Regions from separate parts of the Petrocella sp. genome, predicted to be linked through region 2. Evidence: a T-box and tRNA genes for the amino acid it is inferred to sense, from the RefSeq annotation. Region 2 holds a T-box; the other holds one or more tRNA genes.
The links. A T-box is a leader RNA that pairs with one kind of tRNA and senses whether it is charged. The one in region 2 lies ahead of AC6F8J_RS11090 (glycine--tRNA ligase), so its partner is inferred to be a tRNA-Gly.
Positions count from the first base shown of each region.

Region 1: it encodes a tRNA-Gly, which carries the amino acid that the T-box ahead of AC6F8J_RS11090 (glycine--tRNA ligase) is inferred to sense. The anticodon was not compared.

Region 1 is NZ_JCBCDA010000069.1:5,614-10,037, forward strand. Features, by position in the region: gene AC6F8J_RS07965 (HD domain-containing protein) at 1-147, opposite strand, end outside; gene AC6F8J_RS07970 (hypothetical protein) at 206-403, opposite strand; gene AC6F8J_RS07975 (hypothetical protein) at 507-728, opposite strand; tRNA gene AC6F8J_RS07980 (tRNA-Leu) at 755-839, opposite strand; gene AC6F8J_RS07985 (hypothetical protein) at 938-1,249, opposite strand; gene AC6F8J_RS07990 (response regulator) at 1,249-1,602, opposite strand; tRNA gene AC6F8J_RS07995 (tRNA-Gly) at 1,656-1,729, opposite strand; gene AC6F8J_RS08000 (GatB/YqeY domain-containing protein) at 1,968-2,408, opposite strand; gene AC6F8J_RS08005 (DUF1937 family protein) at 2,635-3,006, opposite strand; tRNA gene AC6F8J_RS08010 (tRNA-Ile) at 3,310-3,385, opposite strand; gene AC6F8J_RS08015 (hypothetical protein) at 3,403-3,681, opposite strand; tRNA gene AC6F8J_RS08020 (tRNA-Cys) at 3,734-3,810, opposite strand; gene AC6F8J_RS08025 (hypothetical protein) at 3,811-4,059, opposite strand; tRNA gene AC6F8J_RS08030 (tRNA-Gln) at 4,221-4,306, opposite strand; gene AC6F8J_RS08035 (hypothetical protein) at 4,357-4,424, opposite strand, start outside.
Region 2 is NZ_JCBCDA010000102.1:91,984-96,407, forward strand. Features, by position in the region: gene AC6F8J_RS11075 (NfeD family protein) at 1-52, shown strand, start outside; gene floA (flotillin-like protein FloA) at 64-1,035, shown strand; gene AC6F8J_RS11085 (hypothetical protein) at 1,047-1,169, shown strand; T-box leader at 1,300-1,472, shown strand; gene AC6F8J_RS11090 (glycine--tRNA ligase) at 1,542-2,930, shown strand; gene ppdK (pyruvate, phosphate dikinase) at 3,253-4,424, shown strand, end outside.

The DNA.
Region 1 (4,424 bases), on a different contig from region 2:
AAATAAAATCAATGTTCTATATACTCTGTCACAGTGATAATAATACTCTTTTGTTTCTCCATACATTTGCCCTTTATGAGCAGCCTTAGCAAATAAAGCAGCAAATGCTACATCATCACTACTATGTCTTCTTGTATATATTTCCATAATCTTTAATTTATCTCCAGATGGAAGAAGCCTTAGTTTCTTTCATCGAAAGAGCTACTTAAGACTTTTCTTGTCTATCAAGTGCAGCCAATGCAACTTTATCGTTGCCAGTAGCGCCATAGCGCTTAAGATGACGTTTAATTTTATTAACTTTGTGCTTACGGGTTGTGCGAGTCTTTTCAAGTGTTTTTCCATTTTTATTATTCGCCTTAGTTTTGCTACTTTGACGACCATTTGCTTTACATGTTCCAGCCATAATTTTTTATCTCCATATATAGGGGCTTTAACTAAATGGACAATTTCTTTAATTCTTAGCAAATAAATCCTTTATCTGGATGTAATGTAGCAAGGAATGAAGTTTATATGGATGAGGATAAGCAGAAAGATTTAAATATCTCTTTCTCAACTTCTAATAGGGCCAAATACATATTATGTTTATTAGTTTTCTTTTCTTTATAAATTTCTTTTTTATATTTTTCTTTAAAAAGCTCTAGCATTTTAGTTGCAGCCATATAATGATGAGTTGTAGTACAAGATCTTAAAACTTTTTCTACTTTTATTGCATCTTTAAAGAAACACATATAATCTTTCCTTTCTCATTAAGGATTGGTACGCTCGGGGAGATTCGAACTCCCATGCTTTTCAGCACCAGATCCTAAGTCTGACGCGGCTGCCAATTACGCCACGAGCGCATATTTTATCTATTTTTTAAAGAAGGCCCATTTTTCTCTGCCAGTTCTGAATCCTTTGAAACTTCATAAATGTCTTTAATCCAACTCATAATTAGCTACTAGATATCTAAAGAGATATCCTTAAAGTATTGAATATTATTACGTGCAAGCCAGAAGCTTAATACATAAGCAGCATCATGGTCATTTCCATTTCTCCCAATTAGCTTATAGATTCTACCTGAGTTAGTCTTTCCAGTCATTGTATCTTTATCAAATTCAACAATCTTAGAACTAACTCTACCGCCAAATTCAGTTTGATTCCATCCTATAAAATGACGATTTCCACCTTCTTTATCAACCTCAATAATAGTCCATCGAACTAGTTCAATCTCAGGAAGCTCATTAATTGTTTTAGATGCCCAAATTGCCATTAGATTATCATCCTTAAAATTTTTCTTAATTGATCTTCTTTAAATGGTTTTGTTAAGAATGTAGCAGCTCCAGCAAGTTTTGATTGTTGAATTGCTTCAGCTCCACCGTCACTTGTAAGAAGAATGCAAGGTATAAATTTATGTAATTTTTTTATTTCTTTAATTAAAGTATATCCATCAATCTTAGGCATATGCAAATCAGTTATAACTAAATCAACACGATTAGTTTTTAAAAAGATTAATGCATCTTGACCATTTTCAAAATCAAAAACATTATAATCTTTTTTTAACGTATCTATTAACATTACTCTTATTGTAATTGAATCATCAATAATTATTATATTTTTTTTCATATTTTACCTCTCCTCTAGAAAGTATCTAGATATGTTAATAAAGAGATAAAATTTGGAGCGAGATAAGGGACTCTAACCCTTTTCTTTAGCTTGGAAGGCTAAGGCACAAACCATATACCAATCTCGCATTAATTTTTATAACATAACTTCTTATAAAACTCTAGCTCTAAGTTATACCTGCATTCTTTAATATAGTTATCAATCTGAGGAATCACAACTTGTCTTTGCTCCACAAAGGAAACAAGTATAATCGGTAATAGACTTTACAGTTCTTGGAGAGGCATTCCATATATGATGCCTATTCCCATATAGGTTTTTACTGCATTCATCAGTCCATGCACGATCACTATTTGTCCCATAGTTTTTTACTGGTTGATCCATTCTTTAATAACTCCTGAAGCTAACTTTCCATCATATTGCCCAGAAAAGTTCTCTTTGAAATATTTCATATAATCACCCATCGTCTTTGCCCCATAAACTTTAGCAATAGTACAAATAGCAAGAATTTCTTTTTTAGTCAATTGCTTAGGAAGAAAATCTTCAAGAATAGTTTTTTCAAGATATTGAATTGAGGCATCTTTTCTTTGACTTTCAAGAGCTTCAATTGTAACATTAATACCTTTAAGAAGTTTCTTAATTGCAGTAATGCAATCTTCATCGGTAATAGACCTCTGACCATCATCTTTAACAATGCGTTCAATATCAGACTTTAAAAGACCAAGAATATTTGCCTTACGAACAAATTCATAATCTCCAGCTGCTAATTTACGAGCAGCAAACCAATCTTTTTTTATAGTTTCAAACATAAACTATCTCTTTCATTTTCTATTAGAAATTCAATTTGATTTGCTATATTAGATGGGGTAAGAATTCTTTCATTGCAACATAAGCTTAAATCTTCTTCCCCCTCAACCAACATTGTATATTCCTTACACTTTGAGCATATAAAACAGTCCATATTAATCTCCAGAAATTAATTCATCTATAGAAAAATAGATTCCATAACAAGGATCTTTTGCTTCCTATCTATTATTATATTTCTTCAAGTGGAATATAAGCTATTGGGATATTGCGATCTCTTGCTAATTCCAATTCCTTTTTTACTTCTACTGATGTTTCCCATCCATATAACATTAAAACATGAACTTCATCACATGTTTTTAACTCTTCAACACAATAGTCATCCCAATATTCAAACTTTGCAGAAACACCATATTTTTCAGAAAGATGGATTCCTGCTACGATTGGAGAAACTGGACATATTCCGTTATGTAAAAGCTTTATAAAATAATATTCAGCGTTTTGAAGTCTTGCAAGAGCAAAGTTCTTATCAATATGCTTAAATGGTAAACTAATAAATACTCTTTTCATTTTCCTGCTTTCATCCACTCTTGCGTGAACCATAGTTGACCACATCCTGCACCAATATCATCTTGCCCCACTGGATCAAATTTTCTAACACTATATCCTTCAGAAAGAAATTCTTGCATTATCTTTTCACATCTTTCAGAAGAGATTTGCTTACTAAGAATATCTTTTACAGGTATGCACATTATCCTATCAGCTTTCCAACTTTCAATGACGGTCCACTGTTTATCTTTAAAAGTTTAGATACATCTACAGATATAATATTGTCGAATCTACAATATCTTTTGAATCTAAGTTATAACTAAGAGAGCCTGCCAATTCTTAGACGATACAAGATTTTGGTAGGGATAGTTGGAATTAAACCAACGACCTCAGCTTTATCAGAGCTGCGTTCTTTCAACTGAACTATATCCCTATATTTTTTATTAATTTTTAAAAAGTTAGTTTAATTAAGCATAGTCCAGCTTTTTCATTATTTTCAGAACTATTTGTTATTTCTACTTTTTTCCATCCAGTTAAAATATATTTATCTTTGATTATCTTTTTAAGATATAAAGGAATCTCTCTGCTTAAAGTAATTTCAACAGTATTTTGATTTTTAATTTCATTATCTTTTATAAGAGCTTCATCAAGGATAAGTTCAATAGCATTTGCTTCATTAACCAAATGTTTTTGAAATTTTTCTTTTGCTACTTCTGGTCCAATAGCCATCTTTAATATCCTTTATTAAACAGATTATTATTATTATTATTATTATTATTATTGGAGTCTTGTGAGGGACTTGAACCCACGTTTACAGTTTTGCAGACTGTCTCCTGAAACCAACTCGGATAACAAGACTTATTTCTTTTCTATAATCCACTTATTACATTCAAGATTATCTTCATTTATCTTAAAATACTCATCGAATGAAACTAAATCATTATCACATGCATAGTCTAACAATTTAAATCCCATATCTTTATAAAAAGCACATGTATAACATTTTTTCATTTCTGGATTAAATACACAAGATTTTTCATGAATAATTGTATTATTCGGATCATCAAATGAAGCTCTACAAAAATTACACATCCATACTTGTCTCATGTATTTATCCTTTAAAATATTTTTCTCATTCTAGCAGAGTCTCACTAGCGATACCTGTTAATTCAGGTCATATTTTTTGCTTCACTATAATGCTTTGCGTCAAAGGCTACTAGACTATAGGATAGGCCACGAGATTTTTTTTTAAAATTAAAGTTAAACTATGGAAGCCCTAATTGGACTCGAACCAATAAATACCTTAGTATGGCACCTTCAAAGGGTGCTGCCTTACCAATTAGACTATAGGGCTATTAATTTTTATCCAAGACTTTTTTCATGCTACTAGGAAATACCTAATAACTATTTTTTAATTGTTAAAAATCTTTCAAAAATAGGCATTCCTTTTTTAAAAAAATTATAGCCTATCA
Region 2 (4,424 bases):
TATAATATCAGAAATGGAAGGCAAAAAAATCTTTGTTAAAAGTATAGAATAGGAGGTATTGATATGGAACAACCCATTGGTATGTTACTCATAGTTTCTTTGGTGGTACTGTTTTTGGCTTTGTTTTTTAGCGTTATTCCGGTAAGATTGTGGATTGCCGCTATTTCATCCAATGTCAAGGTCAGTATAGCTGGCTTAATAGGTATGAAGCTACGTCGTGTAAAGCCGAATCTAATTGTATTGCCTTTGATTCGAGCGGTAAAAGCAAATATAGATGTGGATATTAATCAGCTAGAATCTCATTTGCTAGCAGGCGGAAAAGTTGGTCGTGTTGTAGACGCTCTAATAGCAGCGCACAGGGCTAAATTAGATCTGACTTTTGAACGGGCAGCCGCTATTGATTTGGCAGGTCGTGATGTACTTGAAGCGGTAAAAATGAGTGTTACCCCTAAGGTAATCGAAACACCTTTGGTCGTAGCAGTTGCAAAAAACGGTATTGAGGTCAAAGCGTTGGCAAAAGTAACGGTACGAGCCAACCTTGATCGATTAGTAGGTGGTGCAGGTGAAGAAACCATTATCGCAAGGGTTGGTGAAGGTATTGTCACCACAGTCGGTTCAAGTGAAAGTCACAAAGAAGTTCTAGAAAACCCGGATATGATTTCTGAACGGGTCTTAAATAAAGGCCTGGACTCTGGAACCGCATTTGAAATCCTTTCGATAGATATTGCAGATATTGATTTGGGTAAAAATATTGGTGCAAGGCTTCAAGCAGAACAAGCAGAAGCAGATAAACAAATCGCTCAAGCAAAAGCTGAAGAACGACGAGTTTTTGCCATCGCGAGAGAACAAGAAATGAAAGCTTTGGTTGAAGAAATGAAGGCGAAAGTGGTTGAAGCTGAAGCGCAGGTGCCCCTTGCTATAGCGGAGGCATTTAGAAAAGGCAATATTGGTGTGATGGATTATTATAATCTAAAAAACATTCAGGCGGATACAGGTATGAGAGAGTCTATTGGTGAAAGTGACAAGGAAATCTAGGAGGCGTGGATATGAGAAGCCTTAAAAAAGAAGTAAAAAGTCTGACAAAGAAGGAGCTAAGGAAGGCGATACTTTTAAAAGAAATACTTGGAAAACCAAAAGCACTGGATAATAGGATTATAAAACACAAATAAAAGTTAAAGTCGTTTATAACAAAGACACAGATCAGACCCGGAACATACCTGGTCTGTGTCTTTTCCTTTGTTCTTGGTTCTTCTTGACAGTCTGACATTCCTATGATATATTCATAACAATCGAGTATAAGATAGCATGATGAATAAGAGGAGTACTCTTAAATTGGTTTTTTAAGCGAGTTCGGGGTGGTGAAAGCCGAATAGGAACTATAAGAGGAATGGTGCTTAGGAGTGCATTGATGATGAGTGGGTATTTTACCAATTAGGGTGGAACCGCGGAAGTGACATGCTTTCGTCCCTTATGACTAGGGATGGCAGGGTGTTTTTTTAATATCTTAACATCTATATATGAAAGCTGAAAGGGTGATAATCATGGAAAAAACAATGGAAAAAATTGTAGCATTGGCAAAAGCAAGAGGATTTGTCTATCCTGGATCAGAGATATACGGTGGGTTAGCCAACACATGGGACTATGGACCTCTTGGTGTAGAGCTAAAGAACAATGTAAAGAAGGCTTGGTGGCAGAAGTTTGTCAAAGAAAGTCCTTACAATGTGGGTGTCGATTGTGCCATATTGATGAACCCACAAGCTTGGGTTGCTTCAGGTCATGTAGGTGGGTTTAATGACCCATTGATGGATTGTAAAGCATGTAAAGAACGTTTCCGAGCAGACAAAATGATTGAAGATTACATGGAAACTCAAGGCATTATCATTGAAGATCCTGTAGATTCATGGTCTAATGAAGCAATGAAAGCTTACATAGAGGACAATAACATAGATTGTCCTTCCTGTGGTAAACATGACTTTACAGACATTAGACAGTTTAATTTGATGTTCAAGACCTTCCAAGGTGTAACAGAAGATGCCAGAAATACAGTGTATTTACGTCCTGAGACGGCTCAAGGTATTTTTGTTAACTTCAAAAATGTACAAAGAACGTCCAGAAAGAAAGTGCCGTTTGGTATTGCACAAGTTGGAAAATCGTTTAGAAATGAAATAACACCAGGTAATTTTACATTTAGAACGAGAGAATTTGAGCAGATGGAATTAGAGTTTTTCTGTAAGCCAGGAACGGATATCGAATGGTTCTCTTATTGGAAAGCTTTTTGTGTCAACTGGTTAGAGGAACTTGGTATGACCAAAGACCATATGCGCGTTAGAGACCATAGCCCTGAAGAATTATCTCATTATTCTAATGCTACAAGTGACATTGAATTCTTATTTCCCTTTGGCTGGGGTGAGTTATGGGGTATTGCCTCAAGAACGGATTTTGACTTAACACGTCATCAAGAACATTCCGGTCAGGATTTGACTTACTTTGATCAAGAAGCCAATGAAAAATATGTACCTTATTGTGTAGAGCCTTCGCTTGGGGCTGACCGTGTGACGCTGGCTTTTTTATGTGAAGCCTATGACGAAGAGACCTTAGAGAACGGTGAAATCAGAACAGTTTTAAGATTCCATCCGGCACTTGCGCCGATGCAGATGGCCATTTTACCACTGTCTAAAAAACTCAATGATGATGCTCAAAAGGTTATGGACTTGCTTAGCAAATATTACAATGTGGAATTTGATGATCGTCAAAGTATTGGTAAACGCTACAGACGTCAAGACGAAATTGGAACACCCTTTTGTATAACTTATGATTTTGACTCGAATGAAGATCAATCTGTAACCATCCGTCATAGAGACTCAATGGAACAGGAACGCGTAAAAATCAGTGAGCTCTTGGAATATTTTCATAATAAATTTGATTTTTAGTAGGTTTACAGTATGAAATAAAATCAAGATATATACAAACTATATAAAATAGACAAAAATTTAACGAAAATGTTTTACTTTTCGTTAAAATCCTTAAATAGCTTCAAGGAACTATAAAAAATGGGAATTTAGGGTACACATTTTGTCTTGTTGTGTTATAATATATAAGGGCAAAAGATGTGATTTTGCCCTTATATATATGTGTGTGAAAACAGGCCAACCCTGTTTACAATAAACGCAACGGATTAGGGTGGTTTTGATTTTTTGGTAGTTTGAGACAACCTGAAACGTTGACAATTAAATTTATTTAGGAGGACAAAGAATGAGCAAAAAGTTTGTTTATATGTTCAGTGAAGCAGATGGGTCCATGAAAAACCTATTAGGTGGTAAAGGTGCGAATCTTGCTGAAATGACTAAATTAGGACTTCCAATCCCTCAAGGATTTACAGTTTCAACAGAAGCCTGTATCAAGTACTATGAAGATGGAAGGAAGATTACAGACGAGATCAAGGCTGAAATCAGAGCATCTTTGGCAAAACTTGAAGAAATCACCGGAAAGACTTTTGGTGATAATAACAAACCATTATTAGTATCTGTACGTTCTGGTGCGAGAGCATCTATGCCTGGTATGATGGATACGGTACTTAATTTAGGTCTTAATGATGTATCAGTTGAAGGATTTGCAGTAGCAACAGGCAATCCAAGATTTGCGTATGATTCATACAGAAGATTTATTCAGATGTTCTCAGACGTGGTTAAGGGACTTCCAAAATCACAATTTGAGCGTGTTCTTGATGAAATCAAAGAGTCCAAAGGATTTGAAAACGACTTAGAGTTGTCAGCAGACGACCTTAAAGAAGTTGTAGAAGCTTTCAAAGCTTTATATGTTAAACATGAAGGTACAGAATTCCCACAAAAGCCAGTAGAACAACTTATGGCGGCAATTGATGCGGTATTTGATTCATGGAACAATGAAAGAGCAGTGATTTATAGAAGAATGCATGATATTCCAGGTAGCTGGGGAACAGCAGTTAATGTTCAATCTATGGTATTTGGTAATATGGGTGATACATCCGGTACAGGTGTTGCCTTTACAAGAAACCCATCAACTGGTGAACGTGGTATTTACGGTGAGTATTTATTAAATGCTCAAGGTGAAGACGTTGTTGCCGGTATCAGAACGCCAGAGCCTATCACAAGACTTGAAAATGATATGCCAGAAGCATATGCAGAATTCATGAGACTTGCTACTAAGCTTGAAAATCATTATAAAGATATGCAAGATATGGAATTTACAATTGAAGATAAAGTGCTTTATTTCTTACAAACACGTAATGGTAAAAGAACAGCTCAAGCAGCTCTTAAAATTGCGGTTGATTTGGTAGATGAAGGTTTATGTACAAAAGAAGAAGCTTTACTAAAAGTGGATCCAAAACAATTAGACCAATTGCTTCACCCTAACTTTGATGTAGAAGCATTAGCAGCGGCAAAAGT